Regions from separate parts of the Proteus sp. MB838 genome, predicted to be linked through region 2. Evidence: predicted binding sites of a transcription regulator. Region 2 holds the regulator's gene; each other region holds the start of a gene.
What was found. Region 2 encodes CRP, which controls carbon source genes, mostly activating them, when cyclic AMP is high. Its sites were predicted from a motif close to ATGTGANNNNNNTCACAT; they were not measured.
Positions count from the first base shown of each region.

Region 1: a site for CRP is predicted at 5,911-5,928, ahead of adhE (bifunctional acetaldehyde-CoA/alcohol dehydrogenase). Genes of this name have one in related genera too.
Region 3: a site for CRP is predicted at 4,625-4,642, ahead of msrB (peptide-methionine (R)-S-oxide reductase MsrB). Genes of this name have one in related genera too.

Region 1 covers NZ_BAABMO010000008.1:71,226-79,529, forward strand. The annotation lists gene ACYUCW_RS05470 (NAD-dependent epimerase) at 1-104, shown strand, start outside; gene hns (histone-like nucleoid-structuring protein H-NS) at 334-738, opposite strand; gene ACYUCW_RS05480 (thymidine kinase) at 1,248-1,844, shown strand; gene adhE (bifunctional acetaldehyde-CoA/alcohol dehydrogenase) at 3,021-5,684, opposite strand; gene ACYUCW_RS05490 (YchE family NAAT transporter) at 6,199-6,843, shown strand; gene ACYUCW_RS05495 (ABC transporter ATP-binding protein) at 6,936-7,649, opposite strand; gene ACYUCW_RS05500 (ABC transporter ATP-binding protein) at 7,639-8,304, opposite strand, start outside.
Region 2 covers NZ_BAABMO010000024.1:25,451-33,754, forward strand. The annotation lists gene ACYUCW_RS11620 (phosphoribulokinase) at 1-576, shown strand, start outside; gene ACYUCW_RS11625 (OsmC family protein) at 665-1,072, opposite strand; gene crp (cAMP-activated global transcriptional regulator CRP) at 1,385-2,017, shown strand; gene ACYUCW_RS11635 (aspartate aminotransferase family protein) at 2,105-3,322, opposite strand; gene ACYUCW_RS11640 (aminodeoxychorismate synthase component II) at 3,440-4,015, opposite strand; gene ppiA (peptidylprolyl isomerase A) at 4,388-4,960, opposite strand; gene yihA (ribosome biogenesis GTP-binding protein YihA/YsxC) at 5,235-5,858, shown strand; gene spfP (small protein SpfP) at 5,983-6,030, opposite strand; gene def (peptide deformylase) at 6,317-6,835, shown strand; gene polA (DNA polymerase I) at 7,059-8,304, opposite strand, start outside.
Region 3 covers NZ_BAABMO010000008.1:51,250-59,553, reverse strand. The annotation lists gene sppA (signal peptide peptidase SppA) at 1-1,680, shown strand, start outside; gene ansA (asparaginase) at 1,887-2,909, shown strand; gene pncA (bifunctional nicotinamidase/pyrazinamidase) at 2,931-3,572, shown strand; gene ACYUCW_RS05400 (YeaC family protein) at 3,709-3,990, opposite strand; gene msrB (peptide-methionine (R)-S-oxide reductase MsrB) at 4,070-4,507, opposite strand; gene gapA (glyceraldehyde-3-phosphate dehydrogenase) at 4,849-5,844, shown strand; gene ACYUCW_RS05385 (D-hexose-6-phosphate mutarotase) at 5,959-6,843, shown strand; gene ACYUCW_RS05380 (MipA/OmpV family protein) at 6,964-7,716, opposite strand; gene hypF (carbamoyltransferase HypF) at 7,816-8,304, opposite strand, start outside.

The sequences.
Region 1 (8,304 bases), on a different contig from region 2:
ATTGTAGCGATTTAGCTCAGACAACAGGTTTTTCACCCAACACTGCAGTAGAGTATGGTGTGAAGCAGTTTGTGGATTGGTATGTAGATTATTACCAGCAATAATCAGAGCATAGATATAATGCACAAGACAAAAAGGAGCCTTAAAGCTCCTTTTTTATTATAAAATTAACTAATTAATTTTATCAATACATTCACTATATTTGTAAAGCCCTTTTTATTTAAAAGCTTCATCAGCCTATTAAAGTTAAACGCTCGTTTAATAAAAATGACTAAACAAGAAAAATACCCTTTTAATTTTTAAAAGGGTATTTTAAATAGAGTATGCATTAAATTAGATGAGGAAATCTTCTAAAGATTTGCCTTCTTCTTCAATTGCACGTTTGATTACAGCTGGTGTACGGCCTTGGCCTGTCCAAGTTTTAGTTTCACCATTATCATCAACGTATGAATATTTAGCAGGACGTGCTGCACGTTTAGCACGACCAGTTTTGCTTGCGCCAGCAGCTTCAAGCAGGTCAGTTGGATCAATACCATCGGCAATTAATAGCTCACGGTATTTTTGTAATTTTTGCTGACGTTCTTCAATTTCAGCTTGCATTGCTTGTTCTTCTTCGCGGCGTTCATTAACAACGACTTCAAGTTTCTCAAGCATTTCTTCTAAAGTTTCTAAAGAAGTTTCTCTTGCCTGTGCACGAAGAGTACGGATGTTATTTAATATTTTTAAAGATTCGCTCATTTTCCTGGTCTCAAATAAATGTTGTTGGCTGATGTAATACTAATAATAGATTGCTATTTAAAATTCTGCAATAGCTAAATACAAACCAAACGTAAATTTTCTTTTTTTAAAACGAATATCTTTACAAAAAAATATTAAAAGTTGGGGCATCTTTCGCCAATAAAGGAAATATTAGTAATGATATACATCTTTTAACTGGTGATAGCGCTAATGTAAAAGAATAGAAAACGTTGTCTACTTTTTTATAATAACGGATTTTTTTCTAAAAATGCGCTTAGAGTAACTTTCATAGTTTAATAACTGTATATCAAAGGCGGGGTTAATATGTTAAGTACCTATTAAGGCTATTTATTTTTTAAACAAAAAATTTGCCTCATCAGTGATCCTGCGCTTTTTTCGCTATATCTTTTATAGAAATAAAGGCTATAAATAGTTGTCGTTGATAACTTCTCGTTTGTTTATGTTAAACTGCTTCCCGCGATAATACACACTATTTAAGGAGAGAGCTGATGGCTCAGCTTTACTTTTATTATTCAGCTATGAATGCCGGAAAATCAACATCTTTATTGCAGTCTTCTTATAACTATAATGAGCGAGGAATGCGAACTTTGATTTTTACGGCAGCGATAGACACACGTTTTGCCAAGGGAAAAGTAACCTCAAGGATAGGGTTAAGTGCTGATGCATTGCTTTTCAGTGATGATATGAATATTCGTGATGCTATTTTAGCTGAAAATAATAAAGAGCCTATTCATTGTGTTTTGATTGATGAATGCCAATTTTTGACTAAAGCACATGTAGAGCAACTTTGTGAAATTACCGATAGTTATGATATACCCGTTTTAACCTATGGCTTAAGAACGGATTTTAGAGGTGAATTATTTACCGGTAGTGCTTATTTGCTTGCATGGGCTGACAAGCTCGTTGAGCTTAAAACAGTTTGTTACTGCGGGCGTAAAGCAAATAAAGTATTACGCTTAGCGGCAAATGGGAAAGTACTTTCAGACGGCGCACAAGTGGAAATAGGTGGTAATGAAAAATATGTTTCAGTGTGCCGCAAACATTATACAGAGGCTACGTTAAAAGGACGAATTGAACAGTTATAATGCAAAATTCCTCTTCTCTATTGTTAATTGGTGCGGGAATAGAGGGGAGGAAATATAATCGTCTAAATAAATGTTATCTCTTGTTATACTAAAAAAAGGTTATCTATTTTTAGAAGTTACGTTTTATATTTACTGTATTTTATAATTCATAACTGAAAATAGCATCAATAATGTAAAAAAATGTTAGTTTTTTTCTAGAAACATTTATTCGTTTTCTCTGTTTCATTATCTTTAATCAATAAAAAGGTAATCAGATATACGTAGGTTCTTTGTTTTGTGATGTAGATATTGATTTTTACAAATGTTCTAAGATGATGACATTTGATACTTCGCCATTATTTATAGTTTAATAAAACTGAATAAAGAAGAGAAAAAATGCTTGTGAGTGAAAAAATATTTCAACCATTTAATGGCTCAGGTGAAATGTTTATATCTAAATATTCATATTGGTTATGAGTAAAAAAGAGGAAACTGTGCTTAATAGACCAAATATAAACATGCGAATTACCACTAAAGTAGTATTTATTAGATAAAAAATATACAAATAGCCCCTACTTTGAATGTTATATACTGCTTAATAAGCAAAAGTGAGTTCGATAATATTTTATTGAAATTTTATTTTTATAAGTTTATTCCTTTCTTCGATAGATCAAAATCTTTTGATATTTCTCTTTTTTATGGTGTTGCGGTAAAAAGTGCTTATTAAAAAATAAGCACCTCATTTTATTACATTAATAGTGCCTACTTTTGCTCAACTCTCATTTTTGTGCGATAAGCCTTATCATAAGAATAATTGTGTCGTGTGGTTTAACTCAATGAGAAATTTTAGCGTTTTCATTTCTAGGTAATCAGATATCAAGGCGCTGTAAAGCACGTTAAGCGCTTAATCACGGTTAAGTTGAATAAAGAGATGGATGTTGATAAAAATGAGGGAGAGGGCGATTGGTGCTGTTTTAGTAATGGATATCTAAAAGTGATAATCACAAGGCGGCTATCTCATCTATCTTGCTGGACGTCATATTAAATACAAGGAAGAAAAATAAATTGAGAGATAAGGGGATTAGAACATTATTGTTATCCATTGATAGACAAAATAAAACCAGCCTTGTGGCTGGTTTTATAGTAAAGCAATCATCGAAGATTGAAGGCTAATCTGTTAATACAGAGATAGCGCTATTATTTCTTACTGCTTTTTTTCGCAGGCTTCGCTTCTTTTACCTCAGCAACAGGGTGCTCGTTAAATTCGCGGCCGTAGTAAGAATCTAATAACAGTTGTTTTAACTCAGAGATCAGCGGATAACGTGGGTTAGCACCAGTACACTGATCATCAAACGCATCTTCTGATAATTTATCCACTTTCGCTAAGAAATCACTTTCTTGTACGCCCGCCTCACGGATAGAAGCAGGGATACCTAATGAAGATTTCATCTCTTCTAACCAAGCTAACAGTTTTTCAATCTTAGCGGCTGTGCGATCACCAGGAGCAGACAGTTCTAAGTGATCAGCAATTTCAGCATAACGACGACGTGCTTGTGGACGGTCATATTGGCTAAATGCAGTCTGTTTTGTTGGGTTATCATTCGCGTTATAACGAATAACGTTAGAAATTAATAACGCATTGGCAAGACCATGAGGAATATGGAATTCAGAGCCTAATTTATGCGCCATTGAGTGACAAACCCCTAAGAAGGCGTTAGCAAATGCAATACCTGCGATGGTGGCTGCATTGTGGACACGCTCACGAGCAACCGGATTTTTAGCACCTTCATGATAGCTTGCTGGCAGATATTCTTTCAGCAATTTCAGAGCTTGCAGTGCCTGACCATCAGAATACTCATTGGCTAATACAGAAACATAAGCTTCTAATGCGTGAGTCACCGCATCTAAACCACCAAAAGCACAGAGTGATTTAGGCATATTCATCACCAGATTGGCATCTACAATCGCCATATCTGGCGTTAATGCGTAGTCTGCTAATGGATATTTTTGGCCTGTTTCATCATCAGTCACAACAGCAAATGGTGTAACTTCAGAGCCTGTACCTGATGTTGTGGTAATTGCTACCATTTGAGCCTTCACACCCATTTTCGGGAATTTATAAATACGTTTACGGATATCCATAAAGCGTAATGCTAATTCTTCGAAGTGTGTTTCTGGGTGTTCATACATTACCCACATAATCTTAGCCGCATCCATTGGTGAACCGCCACCTAATGCGATGATCACATCAGGTTTAAAGCTGTTCATCTGCTCTGCACCTTTGCGTACGACACTTAATGTTGGATCTGCTTCAACTTCAAAGAAAACTTCCGTTTCAACACCAAATTTTTTCAGTACATTGGTCACTTCATCAACGTAACCGTTGTTGAATAAGAAACTGTCTGTAACGATAAATGCGCGTTTTTTACCATCAGTTGCAATCTCTTCCAGTGCAATAGGTAAGCAACCACGGCGGAAATAAATTGATTTAGGAAGTTTGTGCCACAACATATTTTCTGCTCTTTTCGCCACGGTTTTAGTGTTGATAAGGTGTTTTGGCCCTACGTTCTCAGAAATGGAGTTACCACCCCATGAGCCACAGCCTAAAGTGAGAGAAGGAGCGAGTTTAAAGTTGTATAAGTCACCAATACCCCCTTGTGATGCCGGTGTATTGATTAAAATACGGGAAGTTTTCATTTTGTCGCCAAAGTAGGCAACATGTTCAGGACAGTTGTCTTGATCGGTATATAAACAAGAAGTATGACCAATACCGCCCATTTCAACTAATTTTTCTGCTTTATGTACCGCATCTTCAAAGTTTTGTGCATGGTACATTGCTAACAGAGGAGATAGTTTTTCGTGAGCAAAAGGTTCTGCATCAGTAGTTTCTTTAACTTCACCAATTAAAATCTTAGTGTTAACAGGCACTTCAATACCGGCCATTTCTGCGATTTTCACTGCCGGTTGACCAACGATGGCCGCATTCAAGTTACCATCTTTTAAGATAATATCTTGAACAGCTTTTAACTCTTTACCGGTTAACATGTAGCCGCCGTGAGTGGCGAAACGTTCACGAACTTGTTTATAGATACTGTCTACGACGATAACAGATTGCTCTGAAGCACAAATAACCCCATTATCAAAGGTTTTTGACATCAAAATAGAAGCAACTGCACGTTTAATGTCTGCTGAGTCATCAATAACAACAGGAGTATTACCCGCACCAACACCGATAGCAGGTTTACCTGAACTGTAAGCGGCTTTTACCATTCCTGGGCCACCTGTTGCTAAGATCAGGTTAATATCATCATGGTGCATTAATGCATTGGATAATGCCACTGAAGGTTCATCGATCCAGTCGATAATATCTTTTGGTGCACCCGCGGCGATTGCAGCGTTTAACACAATTTCAGCCGCACGGTTTGTGGCTAATTTCGCCCGTGGATGTGGAGAGAAAATAATACCGTTGCGTGTTTTTAAGCTGATTAATGCTTTAAAAATAGCGGTAGAAGTAGGGTTAGTGGTTGGCACGATACCACAGATAATACCGATAGGTTCAGCAATAGTGATAGTACCGTAGGTTAAATCTTCAGACAAAATACCGCAGGTTTTTTCGTCCTTATACGCATTGTAGATATATTCTGAAGCAAAGTGGTTTTTGATCACTTTATCTTCAACGATACCCATGCCAGACTCTTCAACAGCTAATTTTGCAAGAGGAATACGGGCGTCAGCGGCAGCTAATGCAGCAGCACGAAAAATTGCATCAACTTTTTCTTGAGAAAAGTTAGCAAATTCAAGCTGAGCTTTTTTTACACGAGCAACCAGATCATTGAGTTCAGTAACGTTAGTTACAGACATAAAGAGACTCCTGATAAAATGTTAAACTTTTTAAGCAAATTAGCCGGTAAAATCATCACTAAATAAGAATAGCTCAAATCAAAATTTCTATACTTATTTAAGTCATTATTATTAGAAGCTCTAATTTGCTTAAAAAGCTAAGAAAAAACAATAACAAATACAAATATATTTTAAAAAGATCTCCTTTTTCTGAATGATGACAGCTTATCATTTTTCTAATTAATTAAAGTGATCTACATCACAATAATAGCAAGCTGACACCTTTCAGCAAGTGTTTAAATGGTAATGATAATTAATTACAAAAATAAATGGACTATTTTTTTGTTGTAAGACTCTCTAGGATATAAAATTAAATCACTAGAGTTATGGTTGTTTACTAGCGAAAAATTTAGCCAAAATAATGTTAAGTAATAGAATTAACTGGTTTATTGATTTAAAGTAACGCGCATTTTTTGGAGTTACTCTATCTTTTAGAGCATAATTCGCATGTTTATTAGCCAAGAAGGGGCTTTTCATGGGGGCACTGCTGGATTTATCCGGTTATATTAAATTTTTTGTCGGTCTTTTTGCTATTGTAAACCCGATAGGGATCTTGCCTGTATTTATCAGTATGACGAGTTATCAAACGGATGCAGGACGTAATAAAACAAACTTAATTGCCAATGGCTCCGTTGCGATTATTTTGGTTATTTCCCTATTAATAGGTGATTCGATACTGAGTATTTTTGGCATCTCTATTGACTCATTTCGTATCGCTGGGGGGATGCTGATAGTGACAATCGCAATGACCATGATAAATGGGCGCTTAGGAGAAGATAAACAAAATAACCAAGAAAAAAATGAATCAGCAGTACGTAGCAGTGTTGCGGTGGTGCCTTTAGCATTGCCATTGATGGCAGGTCCTGGCGCAATTAGCTCCTGTATTGTTTGGAGTTCACGCTGGGAAGGGGTGACTAATTTCTTAGGTCTTGCTGCGACCAGTATCTTTTTTGCTTTTTGTTGCTGGTTACTGTTTCGTAGTGCCACTTTATTAGTTAAATACTTAGGTCAAACCGGTATCAACGTTGTTACGCGTATTATGGGGTTATTGTTGATGTCGTTAGGTATTGAATTTATTGTCACCGGGTTACGTTCTATTTTTCCGGGATTATTAGTATAAGCACAGTGTAATATTACCAATAGAGCAGTATTGATATTTAATACTGCTCTTATCATTTCTCTCTTTGTTATCTTTTTTGTGGCTATTTTTAATTAATCAAGACGATGAAGCCCTTGAGAAAGCGCTTTTCTATCATAATAGCAAGTCAATTGACCCTCTTCCATTAGCGCTGCGCTATCCGACATATGTGCAATAACATCTGCATCATGGCTGACCAAAAGGTAAGTCATGTTATGTTGTTTTTTTAAGGTATTAAGCAGATTTAAAATTTCTGCTTGTACCGACATATCCAGTGCAGAGGTTGGCTCATCTAACAATAACAACTGTGGTTGCAACAGTAATGCTCTGGCTATAGCCACACGTTGACGTTGTCCACCTGATAGTTGATGTGGATAACGATAAGCAATATCGCCTTCTAAACCGACTTGCTCTAACGCTGAGGTTATTGTTGTTTTATCATAAGCAATATGATGAATTTTTAACGGCTCAATAAATGCTCGTTCTATCCGATGTTGAGGGTGTAATGAAGCATAGGGATCTTGAAACACCATCTGTATGTTACGGCGTAACTTACCTTGAAAGCGTTGCTGTGGCTTGATTGCTTGCCCTAACAACTTAATATCCCCTTGCCAATGATGTAATAATCCGGCTATAACCCGTAATACAGTTGATTTACCGCAACCAGAACGACCAATTAAACTAAAGGTTTCGCCTTGTTTAACTTGTAGATTGACACCTTTTACCACCTGCTTAATCTGTCTATTTTGTTCAAATTGAACGCGTAAATGATGAATATCAATTAGCATAAGGTGTACCTTTAAAATTCAGTGTTCTATCTAATACCGGTAATTGTGTGCCATAGGTACTCGCATTAGGGCGACAGGTCCATAAGGTGCGGGTGTATGGATGTGTGGCTTGAGATAATGCTTTTGCCTCAAGCTCATCCACTTGCTCTCCTTGATACATGACCATAACACGATCACAATATTCAGCCACTAAAGGTAGATCATGGCTAATTAACAACAAAGCCATATCTCGTTGTGCGCATTGGGTAATGATAAGTTCTAATATTTGATGTCGTAGCTGTGCATCTAGTGCGGAAGTTGGCTCATCTGCAATCAATACCGTTGGGTTATTAATCAGCGCAATAGCGATCATCGCGCGTTGTCCCATACCGCCCGATAATTCACCGGGGTAGCGAGAAATACTCTGTTCCGGTAATCCCACGGAAAGCAAAGTTTCAGTAATTAATGCATGTCGATCTTTATGGGATAATTTTTGATGGAGTTTTACCGTTTCTTCTACTTGCTGATAAATGGTTTTCACTGGGTTTAATGCATAACGAGGATCTTGTAATACCATTGATATTGTTTTTCCTCGTAACTGGTTCCATTGCTTAGGAGAATAAGCGAGGAGATCGTCCCCCATAAAATGCAATTTATCAGCAGAAACTTTGCCCGG
Region 2 (8,304 bases):
CATTCTTATGATGAAGCAACCCCTTATAACCAATTACCCGGGACATTTACACCTTGGGAAGCATTGCCAGAAAAAACAGATATTTTATTTTATGAGGGATTGCATGGTGGAGTCGTTACCGATCAACATAATGTCGCTCAACACGTTGACCTATTAGTCGGTGTTGTGCCTATTGTTAACCTTGAATGGATACAAAAATTAATTAGAGACACCACAGAGCGCGGGCACTCTCAAGAAGCGGTGAGAGATTCTGTGGTACGTTCGATGGATGATTATATCAGTTACATCATTCCACAGTTTTCTCGTACTCATATCAATTTCCAACGCGTTCCTACGGTGGATACCTCTAATCCCTTCTCAGCTAAAGCTATTCCAACACTGGATGAAAGTTTTATTGTTATTCGCTTTCGTGGCTTAACCGATATCGATTTCCCTTATCTATTGGCAATGTTGCATGGTTCATTTATGTCGACTATCAATACTATTGTTGTTCCAGGAGGGAAATTAGGCTTAGCGATGGAATTAATCATGGCACCACTGGTGAAGAAATTATTGAATGGTGAAAAAATTAGCTAAAATAGATATGTTATTTTTGACGAAAATAATATCCCCGTATTTTAGGGATATTATTTTATATATTAAAATTTATTTTAAAATATCAAATTTATTCAGGATCTTTAATTTCAAAAGAGTGCGTAATATTGGCCGCTTTTCCTAACATTAAAGAAACAGAGCAATATTTTTCTGCTGATAATTGTACAGCTCGCTCAACAATTTTATCTGTCAACGCTTTGCCGGAAACAATGAAATGTAAATTAATATCAGTAAATAAACGAGGTGCCTCTTCACGACGCTTTGATGTTAATTTTACCTCACATTCAATGACTTGGTGGCGACCTTTACGTAAGATACTCACCACATCAATAGCACTACAACCACCCGCAGCAATTAATACCATTTCCATCGGACTAGGCACTTTATCACCTGAATTACCATCCATCATAACTTGATGGCCGGAAGATGATTCGCCAACAAAAGATAAATCTTCAACCCATTTAACACGTGCTTCCATTTTATTTTTCCCCTAAATACAACTAAGACTAAAAGAGTACATTCTCATAATTCAACTAGCAATTAGCAAATAGGTTTATTATGCTGACTGCGTAAAACGAGACTTAATGCGTTAACTGTGTTAAAAACAATATCTGCTTGATGATAGTGGTTAAGATCAATGCATTATTTTCTCATTTATTATAATCTATTCCTTATTAACTTTCCGAATTCTCAGGAAGTTAATCGGTAAAGATAGGATTTTAAGCACGCTGTATCAAAAGGGTGTCAATCCGTTTTGAAAGGCTGCATTAACGTACAGAGGATAACGCGAATGGTTCTCGGCAAGCCGCAAACAGACCCGACTCTTAAATGGTTTTTGTCACACTGCCATATTCACAAATATCCATCCAAGAGCACGCTGATCCACCAAGGTGAAAAAGCGGAAACACTTTATTATATTGTTAAAGGTTCCGTGGCTGTTCTTATTAAAGATGAAGAAGGAAAAGAGATGATCCTTTCCTACCTAAACCAAGGTGACTTCATCGGTGAACTTGGATTATTTGAAGAAGATCAAGAACGTAGTGCATGGGTTAGAGCAAAAACAGCCTGTGAAGTAGCAGAAATTTCCTATAAAAAATTCCGCCAATTAATTCAGGTCAATCCTGACATTCTGATGCGCCTTTCCGCTCAAATGGCGAATAGATTACAAACCACATCAGAAAAAGTAGGTAACCTTGCTTTCCTTGATGTAACAGGTCGTATTGCACAAACTTTATTAAATTTAGCTAAACAACCTGATGCAATGACGCATCCTGATGGCATGCAAATTAAAATTACACGTCAGGAAATCGGTCAAATTGTAGGTTGTTCACGTGAAACTGTAGGCCGTATTTTAAAAATGCTGGAAGATCAAAACCTCATTTCAGCACACGGTAAAACTATCGTTGTTTACGGTACTCGTTAAGTTGCATTGAAAACAGCCCATTTAACTGATGGACAGTGATTATTTTGTATGAAGCCCCATCGCAATGATGGGGTTTTACATTTGAATTCACTCTGCTTTTACAAACTCATCAAGCGCTTTTCGTAACGCATTCATGCCCTCTTGTAACTCTTCGAGGGTAATAATCAACGCTGGCGTAAAGCGTATTACATCAGCCCCGGCATTTAACATCATTAAGCCATGCTTAGAGGCCAGTGCAAGTAACTCTTTTGCTTTACCTGCATACAGTGGTGCTAACTGCGCGCCAATTAATAAGCCTTGTCCACGAATTTGAGAAAACACAGCATAAGTTTGGTTTATCGCCTGCAATTCATCCACTATCCAACGATGACGCTCACTGACACCTTCTAATACCGCCTGAGTGTTGATTAAATCAAAAGCAGCATTGCCTACTGCACAGGCTAATGGGTTCCCCCCATAAGTCGTACCATGTGTTCCTACCCCCATTACCGAAGCGATATCCTCGGTGGTTAACATCGCACTGAGAGGAAAACCACTACCTAATGCTTTGGCACTGGTAATAATATCGGGCTGTATATCATAGTGCATATAAGCAAATAGTTTGCCGGTTCGCCCCATACCCGTTTGTACTTCATCAAGAATTAATAGCGCTTGATGCTTATCACATAGTGTACGTAAGCCATGCATAAACTCCGCTGTCGCCGGTGTCACTCCGCCCTCACCTTGGATAGGCTCCAGTATTACGGCACAAGTATGAGAGTCAATCACGGCTTTTACAGCATCAAGAGAGTTAAAAGGGACATGTATAATATCCGCAGGTTTAGGACCAAAACCATCCGCATATTTAGGTTGTCCCCCAACAGAGACTGTAAAAAATGTTCTACCATGAAAGGCGTGGTGGAAGGCAATTATCTTCGTTTTATAAGGATTATGACGGGTAATAGCGTAATGTCGTGCTAATTTAAGTGCGGCTTCATTCGCTTCTGCCCCAGAATTGGCAAAAAAGACACGCTCAGCAAAAGTATGTTGGATTAATTTCTGAGCTAAACATAATGCTGGCTCATTAGTAAACACATTACTTACATGCCAAAGCTTCTCACTTTGCTCTTGCAGTGCTTTATTCAATAGTGGATGCGCATGCCCAAGCGCTAGAACAGCAATACCACCAGCAAAATCAATATAGGATTTTCCCTGTTGATCCCAAACACGGCTACCTTGCCCTTTAACAGGAATAAAATCTGCTGGTGAATAAATTGGCAACATTACCTGATCGTAAGTTGCCCTATTAATACGTTGATTTATCATTACCCCACCTGACCGACATTTAGCTATACAATGAAAATATAATCACTAAATATGAATAAAAAATCAAATAAGGTTTGATATAAAAGTGGATAATGACGCTAAATTTTCATTATCCAATTAATATTTAAGAAAATTATTTAATAACTCATGCCCTTGTTCACTCAGAATACTTTCAGGATGAAATTGCACACCTTCAATGGGTAAAGTACGATGACGTATCCCCATAATTTCATCAACATTCCCGTCATGTTGGCTCCATGCTGTAACCTCAAAAGGGACAGGCAAGGTTGTCGCATCAATCACTAAAGAGTGATAACGGGTAACGCTTAAAGGTCGATTAAGCCCTTTAAACACCCCTTGCTGATTATGGTGTATTAATGAATTTTTGCCATGCATCACTTCACGGGCTCTGATAACGGATGCACCAAAAGCTTGCCCAATCGCCTGATGACCAAGGCAAACACCTAAAATAGGTATTTCCCCGGCAAATCGCTGTATCGCCTCAAGAGAGATCCCTGCTTCATCTGGCGTGCAAGGTCCCGGAGAGATAACAAGATGTGATGGCATCATCTTTTCTATCTCTTTAAGCCCAATCTCATCATTACGTTTAACAACAACCTCCGCCCCCAGTTCACAAAAATACTGGTAAAGGTTGTAGGTAAACGAGTCGTAATTATCAATAAGTAACAGCATATTAGCTTATCCGACTGATTTTATTATCATTATCTGTTTTAATGCTATTTTGAAACCGTTATATCCCTGACAAAATAGCTCGTTATTCAACCGACCTGGATACAACGAAGCCGATTATCATAGCACAGGTGTAAAATATAAATAGTAAGTAAGAAAAGCTGTTGATTTATTGCGCAATAACAATAATGACGGTGATTATTCATCAATTAAGAGATAAATAAAGCAAACAAGCGCGGTACTAGAAGATCATATGTCAAAAACAAAGATCAGAAATAATTTTTTTGATCGACAATATCCAGAATGTGAGAACGCATTCTGGATATCTGTTCATTGACTGACTTAGGCTAGAGAAGTGTCTAACCTAATCACCCATTATTCTTTAACCACCTCAGCGGATAAAATCGTCACGGTTTTAACGGGTACATTTTGGTAAGGACCAATATTGCGGGTTTGCACTTGTGAAATTTTATCGACAACATCCATGCCTTTCACTACTTTACCAAACACCGCATAACCAAAATCACGTTGACCGTGATCTAAAAAGGCATTATCAGCAACATTAATAAAGAATTGGCTTGTGGCACTGTCTTTATCTGATGTACGAGCCATTGCAATGGTGCCTTTTAAGTTACGTAAGCCATTATCAGCCTCATTCTTAATCGGCTCTCGTGTCTGCTTTTGTTGCAAATCTGCCGTAAATCCCCCACCTTGGATCATAAATCCGGGGATCACTCGATGAAAAGTGGTCCCGTTATAGTAACCATCTTCGACATACTGAATAAAATTTTTCGTTGTGATAGGGGCTTTTTTATTATCCAGTGACAGTTCAATATTGCCTTCAGATGTGACTAATTTAACAAAGGTCTCTCCCGTTGCAGCCATTGCAAGGCTTGTTGTTGTCAAGGTGCAAGCGGTAACGAGAGTGACAAAAAAACGTTTTAACATGCAGGGATCCTTTACTTTAATAGTCTACAACTTACTTAATATGCAGCGATTTTAATTCGCTGGGGCAAATAGTGCCAATCATTTACCTTTATTTACGCACAATAAACGCATTTACATCATAACAGGGTAAATTTTCATGTTTAATTACTGTTATAAGTCGCTAAATTACGCCAAAATAGAGGGAATAGTTAATTAATCGATTTTCGATTCTCTATGCAAAACTCATCTTAGTATGCATGAGGAAGCGCATTATTTCAGAGAGGCTTATACCATAATGACCCAATTTAATTACCAAAAAGCACATTTCATTATCAGTGCACCTGATATCCGCCATTTACCACCAGATACAGGAATTGAAATTGCCTTTGCGGGTCGTTCTAATGCGGGTAAATCCAGTGCATTAAATGCACTAACGCAACAAAATGGATTGGCAAGAACCAGTAAAACACCCGGTCGTACTCAACTTATCAATCTGTTTCAAATTGAGGAAGGACGACGTTTAGTCGATTTACCTGGCTACGGATATGCTCAAGTCCCCGAAGAGATGAAACGCAAATGGCAACGCTCTTTAGGTGAATACCTGCAAAAAAGAGAGTGCTTAAAAGGAGTTGTTATTTTAATGGATATCCGTCATCCATTAAAAGATCTCGATATGCAGATGATTGATTGGGCGGTGGATTCAGAGCTTCCGACTCTCGTCTTGCTCACTAAAGCGGATAAATTAGCATCAGGGGCACGTAAAAAGCAGTTAATGGCGGTACAAAATGCACTGTCAGAAAAATCAGGTGATATACGTGTTGAATGTTTTTCTTCTTTGAAAAAAATAGGCATTGATAAATTACGTAATACGTTAAATGAGTGGTTTACTGATACTAACGAACCAGAGACAGAAGCTTAACTCACTATCCGCTTTATTAGGGGAAAATATGGCTTCCCCTTCCATTCTTAGCATTAATCACTCGTGCAAATTTTAGATAAAAAAATGCCCCAGTCGAAATAAAGTCGACTGGGGCAGCTAATATTCAGCTAAATCCGATTACGTGAAGTAAAAGGTCTGAAAGATAGAACATCTTACCTCTGTACCCTACAAGAGATAATGTACTCTATTTTTTTGGCTAATAAAAGCCCTTTTGTAATTTTTTTTCACATGCAAACACGATTCAGCTTGATGTTTATGTATTCAAACGCTCAATAAATGTAGTTTAATTACATATTTATGAGATCTAAATCACCTGTAAAAAGTGCTTAAAAATAAAACAAATCACACAAAATGTGCGGTTTATACAGACTAATTTTGTGATAGGCTTATCGCGAGACCGTAATAAATTTGTAAATTAGCGATAAAATGAGGTATTCATGGCTGTATTAACGCTACTGCATTTTCCTGATGAGCGACTACGCAAAGTTGCTACACCTGTGGAAAAAGTAGATGACGAAATACGCACATTAATCGATGACATGATTGAAACCATGTACGCAGAAAGAGGAATTGGCTTAGCGGCTCCTCAGGTTAATGTCTCTAAACGTATTGTCGTTATTGATGTTTCTGAAAATAGAGATCAACCCATTGCTCTTATTAACCCAGAAATTATCAGTACTGAAGATGAAATAATGGATATGATGGATGGTTGTCTTTCTATCCCAGACTCTTTTGCTCCCACACAACGCTTTCGCTACTTAAAAGTCAAAGCACTAGATAGAAATGGTGATGAAATCGAGCTAGAAGCAGCCGATCTCTTTGCTGGCTGTATTCAACATGAGCTAGATCACCTCAATGGTAAACTATTTATAGACCATTTATCGCCGTTAAAACGTCAACGTATCGAGAAAAAACAGAAAAAATTAAGCAAACTCAACAGCACCCAAGTTGCTTAATGGAATGTATTTAACTTTTGATATTGTTAATACTAATGACTTTTATAGTGTAAGCTCAGTCAAACAACTGGGCTTTTTATTTTTTATCCCCCCACACTTCCTATTGTTCCCCTTCCCTAGCTTTAAATATAGCAAAGCGGGAAAACCTTATGGCTATCCCGCTTAAATTCATCAGTTAAAAAACCATTCTGATATCTATTATAAACAAAGTGTTATCTCGTCATTAATGGGCTTCATCCCAGTTATTACCGACTCCGACTTCGACCTTCAGTGGAATAGCAAGCTCCATGCTACTTTCCATGAGCTTATGGATCATCGCATTTGCTTTTTCTAAATATGACTCTCGTACCTCAAACACTAATTCATCGTGTACCTGCATAATCATATGTACATCATCAGGGCATTCATGACAGATCCAATTATCCACCGCAATCATTGCTTTTTTAATGATATCGGCTGCCGTTCCCTGCATAGGTGCGTTAATCGCTTCACGCTCTGATGCTTTACGTCGGATCGCATTTTTAGAGTTAATCTCTGGCAGATATAAACGGCGTCCATCTAACGTTTCCACATAGCCTTGCTGTGACGCTTGTTTACGGGTACGCTCCATATAATCTAATACCCCTGGATAACGTTCAAAATAGAGATCCATATATCGCTGTGCTTCTTTTCGTTCAACACCAATTTGTTGAGATAAACCAAAAGCACTCATCCCATAAATCAGACCAAAATTAATTGCTTTAGCGCTACGGCGTTGCTCAGCGGTGACTTCGTCTAAAGGTATACCAAACACTTCAGATGCAGTAGCTCGGTGAATATCTTTCCCTTGAGCAAAAGCATCAAGCAAACCTTTATCTTGCGATAAATGCGCCATAATACGTAATTCGATTTGAGAATAGTCGACAGCAACTATTTTAAAACCATCACGGGCAATAAACGCTTGGCGAATACGACGCCCCTCTTCATTTCTTACTGGAATATTTTGCAGATTAGGATCACGAGAAGATAAACGTCCTGTCGCAGTCACCGCCTGATGATATGAAGTATGCACCCGCTTAGTTTTACTATTGACCATCAACGGCAATTTATCCGTATAAGTCGATTTTAATTTTGCCAATCCACGATGTTCTAAAATTAAACGAGGTAACTCATGACTATGCGCTAACGCTTCTAACACTTCTTCATTTGTTGAAGGAGCACCTTTTGGTGTTTTCTTGATAATAGGAAGATTGAGTTTTTCAAATAAAATCTCTTGTAATTGCTTAGGTGAAGAGAGATTAAATTCTTGCCCTGCTAACGCGAATGTCTCTTTTTCAATCTCAGCTAAACGTTGAGTGATTTCTTGGGATTGCATGGCAAGCACTTGTGCGTCAATCAATACGCCCTTACGCTCCATGCGTGAAAGCACAGGGACTAATGGCATCTCAATATCGTGATAAACGTGTTTTAGCGGTGCAATCGCCTCTATT
Region 3 (8,304 bases), on a different contig from region 2:
GTTGATTTAAAAGGCGTTATTGTTGACCAAACAGCTAACCAAAATCCTTTAGGGCAAATGAGCCGAGAGCTTTTGGGTGTTTCGGGTAGCCAGTTACAAGAAAATTCGTTATTCGAAGTCGTTGATACCTTACGCAAAGCAGCGACTGACCCCAAAATTAAAGGAATGGTACTAAAACTTGACGAATTTGCTGGGGCAGACCAACCTTCACTCAATTATGTTGGTAAAGCGCTGACTGAATTTAAAAAAACAGGTAAACCTATCTATGCGATTAGTGGTTATTATAGCCAACCGCAATATTACTTAGCCTCTTATGCAGATAAAATTTATTTAGCATCACAAGGTGCTGTGGGTATTTATGGTTTAGGTTTTAGTAATCTCTATTACAAATCGCTATTAGAAAAACTTAAAGTTAATACCCATATATTCCGTGTAGGAACCTATAAATCAGCTGTTGAACCGCTGATGCGCGATAATATGTCTGATGAAGCCCGAGCCGCATCGAGTCGATTAGTTTCCGTACTCTGGTCTAATTATTTAACGCAAGTTGCAGAAAATCGTAGTATTACCAAGGAAGATGTTTTCCCTGGTGCAAAAGAGATGATAGTTGAGCTGCGTAAAGCCGATGGCGATAATGCTACTTATGCACTTAATCGCAAATTGGTCGATACTGTTAGCTCTTATGCCCAATTTGAAGCGGATATGAAAGAGACCTTTCAATGGGATCATGAAGCTAAGCAGTTTAACAATATTAGTATTTATGATTATGCTGATAACCTCACCGCATTCGCCCCAGAAAACGAAGACGGCAATATTGCGGTTGTGGTCGTTCAAGGCGCAATTATTGATGGTGAAAGCATTCCTGGCTCCGCAGGTGGTTCAACCATTGCTAATCAAATCCGTCAAGCGCGTTTAAATCCTAATATTAGAGCATTAGTATTACGAGTTAATAGCCCCGGTGGTAGTGTGTCTGCATCTGAGCAGATCCGCAGTGAAATAGCCGCCTTTAAACAAGAGAAAAAACATGTCGTGGTTTCAATGGGCGGAATGGCTGCATCAGGGGGATATTGGATCTCTACACCTGCGAGTAAAATTATCGCTAGCCCTTCAACATTAACAGGCTCTATTGGTATATTTGGTGTCATCAATACCTTTGAAAATAGCTTAGAATCAATAGGTGTGCATAGTGATGGCGTGAGTACATCACCTCTTGCAGGGCTTTCGGTAACCAATAAATTACCAGAAGATTTTTCAGAGCTATTCCAACTTAATATTGAAAGTGGCTATAAAACATTCCTGAAATTAGTAGCTGAATCACGTAATAAAACACCGGCACAAGTTGATCGTATTGCGCAAGGTCGTGTTTGGGTTGGCGTTGATGCTAAACAAGTAGGATTAGTTGATGAATTTGGTGATTTCGATGATGCTATTAATGCAGCAGCAACCATGGCAAAAATCAAACAACCAGTCATTGATTGGATGAAACCGGAATTAAGCTTATCAGAGCAAATATTAATGAGCTTATCGGCCAATGCAAAAGCCATTATTCCTGATCCATTACAAGCCTATTTACCTGCACCGGTATTTAAAGAAGTTAAAACACAAACTGAGTTTTATCGTAATATGAACGATCCGCAAAACCGCTATGCGTATTGTTTATCTTGTGGTGATATTCAATAAATAAGTGTGCTCCCGCTCAATATGAGCGGGATTATCTTAGCCTTTGATTATTTTTTAGTTATTTTGCTAAATGGTGTAAATAATGATTTAAAACATCAATTACTGTATTTCAATTGTGCTTTTTGTCTCCCCTTTCTTTTTTTATTCTGCAAACCCCCTATAATCAACTCTTTCTTATCGCTTAATTCATAAGAGTGTTAGGTCTGATGCAAAAAAAATCCATTTACGTTGTGTATACTGGTGGAACTATCGGTATGCAACATTCTGATCACGGCTATATACCTGTATCAGGACATTTACAACGCCAATTAGCTAAGATGCCCGAATTCCATCGTGAAGAGATGCCCAACTTCACAATCAAAGAGCACCTTCCTTTAATTGATTCATCAAATATTACCCCCGAAGATTGGCAATCTATCGCTGATGATATTAGCGAGAATTATTGCCACTATGATGGTTTTGTCATCTTGCATGGTACCGATACCATGGCATTTACCGCTTCTGCACTTTCCTTTATGTTTGAAGGGCTGGCAAAACCAGTTATCGTCACCGGCTCTCAAATTCCATTAGAAGCTTTACGCTCAGATGGACAAACTAACCTATTAAATGCTCTCTATATTGCTGCACATCATCCGATTAATGAAGTTGCACTGTTTTTCAACAATACTCTGTATCGTGGTAATCGTGCGATAAAAGCACATGCAGATGGCTTCAATGCTTTTGCTTCTCCTAATAGTGCGCCTTTATTAGAAGCAGGCATTAATATTAAAACGTTTAAAATAAACCCATTACCTAAGCCAAAAGGTGAGTTTATTGCTCATCATATTACCCCTCAACCAATTGGTGTGGTGACAATATATCCAGGGCTTTCTGATGAGGTGGTGAAAAATATCTTAATGCAACCCGTTAAGGCACTTATTTTGCGATCTTATGGTGTGGGTAATGCTCCTTCTCATCCTGCCTTGTTATCAACGCTACGCGAAGCAACTGAGCGCGGTATTGTCGTTGTTAACCTAACACAATGTATTTCTGGTCGTGTCAATATGGGAGGCTATGCAACAGGACAAGCACTTGCCGATGTTGGGGTGATCAGTGGTTATGATATGACTTTTGAAGCAGCGTTAACTAAACTCCACTATCTACTTAGTCAGCAATATAGCTATACTGAGATCTGCCGTTTAATGCAACAAAACCTCCGTGGTGAAATGACATTAAACGATGACGACTAGGTCTAATCAAAGGTAACTCCTGTGAAAAATTTAGCGTTATTATTAGTTGATCTACAAAATGATTTCTGTACCGGTGGCGCATTGGCTGTTAAGGAAAGTGATACCGTCATAGATACGGCAAATCGACTTATTGATTATTTTCAACGCCATCAGCGTCCTATTATTGCGAGTAAAGATTGGCATCCCGCAGATCATCTCAGCTTTGCAAAAAATTCAGGTACTGTTGTTGGCGAAATTGGCCAATTAAATGGCCGTCCACAAGTTTGGTGGCCAGTGCATTGTGTACAAAATAGTCATGGCGCTGATTTTCATCCCTTATTAAGGGATGATTTAATTAGTCATATTATTTATAAAGGTCAAAATCGACTTATCGATAGTTATAGTGCTTTTTTTGATAATGACCATGAATATCAAACAGGATTACATACTCTTTTACAAAGCATGCAGATCGAGCATCTCACCATTTTAGGGATAGCAACTGATTATTGCGTTAAATTTACCGTGTTAGATGCATTACAATTGGGTTATCAAGTATCAGTGGTTATGGATGGTTGTCGAGGTGTCAATATTCAACCAGATGATAGCCAACTCGCATTTAATCAAATGCAACAACGTGGGGCAGTTTTAGTTGATTCAGTAACAATGCTTAAAAGTGACAAATAATATAAACAACATGATTAGCAATTATCATTCTCTACTTGTATGAATAGTAGAACTAAAAAGTGGTGATTTATCCAAATAATAAACTAATAAATCACCACCGTTACGCTAACTTTCATTATTTAAATTTAAAAACGTCTTAATCATCATCCATTGGTGTTAATGTGGCTAAACGTTCAGCTTGAAATTGCGCTTTTAGCTCTTGTTTGCTTTTCATCGTAATTTGTCCGTTTGTGCCAACAGTCATATGTTCCGGATTATGGTTATTCTGTGCTTGCCATAAGAGAACAATTTGCATGCAATGCTCTTTTTGCTCTGCCGTGAGTGCAACGCCGTCTGGCCATTTACCTAGCTCAACTGCGGTAGAAAGACGTTGATAAATCTCAGGTGTGACCATTGAAATTAAATCATTAACTTCCATTGATTGCTCCATATATCAAATTACCACGCAAAAGCTGAATCGTTTTTTTATTTGTTAATTTATTGTTAATAGTAACTGTTTAGCCCTTTTGCACTTCACCTGTTTCTGTATTGCTAAATGCCAAAGAGGCAGAATTAACACAATAACGTTGTCCTGTCGGTGCTGGGCCATCATTAAATACATGCCCTAAATGAGCACCACATTGATGACAGCGGATCTCTGTTCTTTTCATATTATGCGAAAAATCATCAAGATAAAGAATTGCATCATCACTTACAGGTTGATAAAAACTTGGCCAGCCACATCCTGCATCAAATTTAGTTTCCGAATAAAACAAAGGCGCAGAACAACATAAGCAATGATAAATACCTGTTTCTCTATTATGTAATAATTTACCACTAAACGGCGGTTCAGTACCCCGCTGTTGCGTCACATAATGCTGCATTTCATTGAGGTTTGATAAATCAATGTGATTGTTATCACTTGAAATATGCACTTTTTTTTCATTATTGCTCATAAACACCTCACACTGACAAAAATGTTTTTTAAAACAACAGCAAATAATAACAAAGATTTAACAACAAATCTGGAAAATATAGTCTAAAATCAATGAGAGTAATCTTTAGTTTTTGAAATGTGATACATTTCACATAACGGAGCAAAGGTAACTTCATTTATCGGCAATGATCCCGATAATACACAGCGTAATATTTATCTAAAACGACCAATCCTTAAGCAAAAAGTGTTTTTTTAATTGATTTTTTGCAATTATTGACACGATTCCGCTTGACGACTGGCGCGGTTTTGGTAACTTTAGAAGCAACTTTTTAATTCACTAATAAAGCTGGTGGAATACATATGACTATCAAAGTAGGTATTAATGGTTTTGGTCGTATCGGCCGCATCGTTTTCCGTGCTGCACAAGAACGTTCAGATATCGAAATCGTAGGTATTAACGATCTGTTAGACGCAGAATACATGGCATACATGCTGAAATACGATTCAACTCATGGTCGTTTCAACGGTACTGTTGAAGTAAAAGATGGCCACCTCGTTGTTAATGGTAAAACCATCCGCGTAACATCAGAAAGAGATCCAGCAAACCTGAAATGGAACGAAATTGGTGTTGATGTTGTTGCTGAAGCAACTGGTCTGTTCTTAACTGACGAAACTGCACGTAAACACATCCAAGCTGGTGCGAAAAAAGTTGTTCTGACTGGTCCTTCAAAAGACAGCACACCTATGTTCGTTATGGGTGTAAACCACAAATCATATGCAGGTCAAGATATCGTTTCTAACGCATCTTGTACAACTAACTGCTTAGCGCCTTTAGCAAAAGTTATCAACGACAAATTCGGTATCGTTGAAGGTCTGATGACAACTGTTCACGCAACAACTGCAACTCAACGTACTGTTGATGGTCCTTCAATGAAAGACTGGCGTGGTGGTCGTGGTGCTTCTCAAAACATCATCCCTTCATCAACTGGTGCTGCTAAAGCAGTAGGTAAAGTTATTCCTGAACTGAACGGCAAACTGACTGGTATGTCTTTCCGTGTTCCTACTCCTAACGTTTCTGTTGTTGACTTAACTGCACGTCTGGAAAAACCAGCAACTTATGCTCAAATCTGTGAAGCAATCAAAGAAGCTGCCGAAGGCGAACTGAAAGGCGTTCTGGGTTACACTGAAGATGCAGTTGTTTCAACTGACTTCAACGGTGAAGTATTAACTTCAGTATTCGATGCTAAAGCAGGTATCGCGCTGAATGACAACTTTGTTAAATTAGTTTCTTGGTACGATAACGAAGTTGGTTATTCAAACAAAGTTCTAGATCTGATTTCTCATATCTCTAAATAATTAGAGTTTAGAAAGCCAAGATTGATTTTAGAGCCACCCTTTCGGTGGCTCTTTTATTTTTTTACTCGGCAGTTTATTGTATTCAAATAGTCCGCGACATAAGGTTATAAAATAATGAATGAGAAAATTTTTTCTTTGCCGGTTATTGAACAAATATCACCTTACTTAAGTCGACGCCAATTAGGTGAACTCCCTATTCTGGTGATCTCTCACCCCAAAGTACGTGCGGCTATTAGTCTTCAAGGAGCCCATCTTATCGCATGGCAACCCGCACAAACGCATCCCGTTTTGTGGCTCAGTGAAGATGCCTTATTTACTCCCGGTGTTGCTATTCGTGGTGGTATCCCTATTTGTTGGCCTTGGTTTGCCTCAGCGGGAACCCCAAGCCATGGATTTGCACGTATCTTACCTTGGGAATTTAGTGCTCATTCTGAACAAGAAGACGGAGTGCTTATCACCATGACACTCAAAGAAAGTGCACAAACTCAAAAGTATTGGCCTCATGAATTTACTGTTATTGCTCGATTTAAATTAGGTGATACCTGTGAAATTGAATTAGAGTCATACGGTGACTATGAAGCCACTGCGGCGCTACACTCCTATTTTAATGTCAGTGATATCGATAAAGTTTCCATTACAGGCCTTGGTGGTCACTATATTGACACAGTGGCGGATAAAGAAGTTTATACCGACGAAACAGCCCTACGCTTTAACGGCCGTACTGACAGACTTTATACTGAACCTGAAGATTTTAATCTTATTCATGATGATGGTTGGGATCGTACTATTGAGGTTCACCATTATCATCACAGTGATGTCGTTTGTTGGAATCCGGGTGCAGAACTCGCCAGTTCAATGAAAGATATGAGCTCAGGTGGTTACCGTAAAATGGCATGTGTTGAAACAGCTCGTATTCATCGTCCACTTAAACCGGATAATGTTCATCCTGGACGTTTATCTGCTGTAATACGCGTACGCAAAAATATTGCTGAAAAATAGTTTGCCACTCTACTTTGTCGAACAAAAAAGCTTCGAACAAATTCGAAGCTTTTAGTTATCGAAAGCAACTTAACTTACCGTTTTACCGTTTTACCGTTTTACCGTTTTACCGTTTTACCGTTAGAAAGTATAAGTGACACCTGTCCATAAAATAGCCGTTACCGATTTATTTACCATCGGGCTATCTTTAACTTCGCTGGGTAAGCGATCCACTCGTCCCATCGCGAAGAAATCCCAGTTTTCAGCAAACTTATAGTTAGCTGAGATTTCCACATAAGGTCTCCAGCTATCATTTGGTCGATATTCTGCTAAACCACTACGCTGAGATTCTCCCTGACTAATCCCATATGCGTAACGATTCTGCTTTTTATTTTCCCAAACAGCACCAATTCCCGGTTGAAGTGACCAATTGCCTAATTCAAAAGGATAAAGGTAAGCAGCATCAGCAATAATGCCATTACTTTTACCTAAAAGATCACCAGAAATAATTCCTCGTAAACTTCCCCATGACTCATGATGTTTATAGGTAAATCCACCCATGACGGTATCACGGCGACGATTAAGTTTTTTCATCTGCTCATCATCAGAGTCACTTGGTTTAAATGCTTGTGGGTAATAGTGAACATCGACAGACAGCTGATCTTTCGGTGAATTCCATAAATAATATCCTGCGGCTAATGTCGCAAAATAGAAATTTTCAGATTGATAATTAACCAAAGGTACAGGTAATAAATAGTCTTTAGATTTAGCACCCTTATAAGGTGTTACTTGTGATAATACAGAACCCCCTATTGACCATTCTCCCGCGAAGGCTGTCGGTGTACTCAATCCAGCGATTATGGCTAAAGAAATAACAATTTTCTTTTTACTCACGATGATTTTCCATATTGTCTTTGATAAAACAGTGACCAAAAAACGACTGTTGTTATGGTGCACTAAAAGTTAGCTAATAGATTACAATCATTTTATTTTTTACATAAAATGACTGGCAATAAGTGCTTGTCCTAATGCAATTCCACCATCACCAGATGGCAATATCATAGGGGTTAATACCTTTTTATTGTTTAATTTTTGCTTAAACAGATCCTTAAGTAAGATATTATTGAATACCCCTCCTGTTAAAACAATAGTATCAATCTGATGTTCTTGCGCAGCTTGCAGAGCAATATCACCCAAACTTTCGGCTAATAAATAGTGAAATAACCAAGCCTTCTCACTGGTATTCAATGTGATGCTTTCCCATTGTGACCAGAAAATGGACAAATCAACATGCTTATCTTTTACAGGCATTAAATGTCCATATTGCTTGATGATATCAGCATACCGATCTACGTGACACTGTAACGCAGCACTTTGTAAGTAGCATGCCGCTTCGCCTTCCCAGCTTATTTGTTTAGGTGATAATCCCAAAGAGCAAGCAACTGCGTCAAATAATCGTCCACAAGATGATGCTAGCGGTGA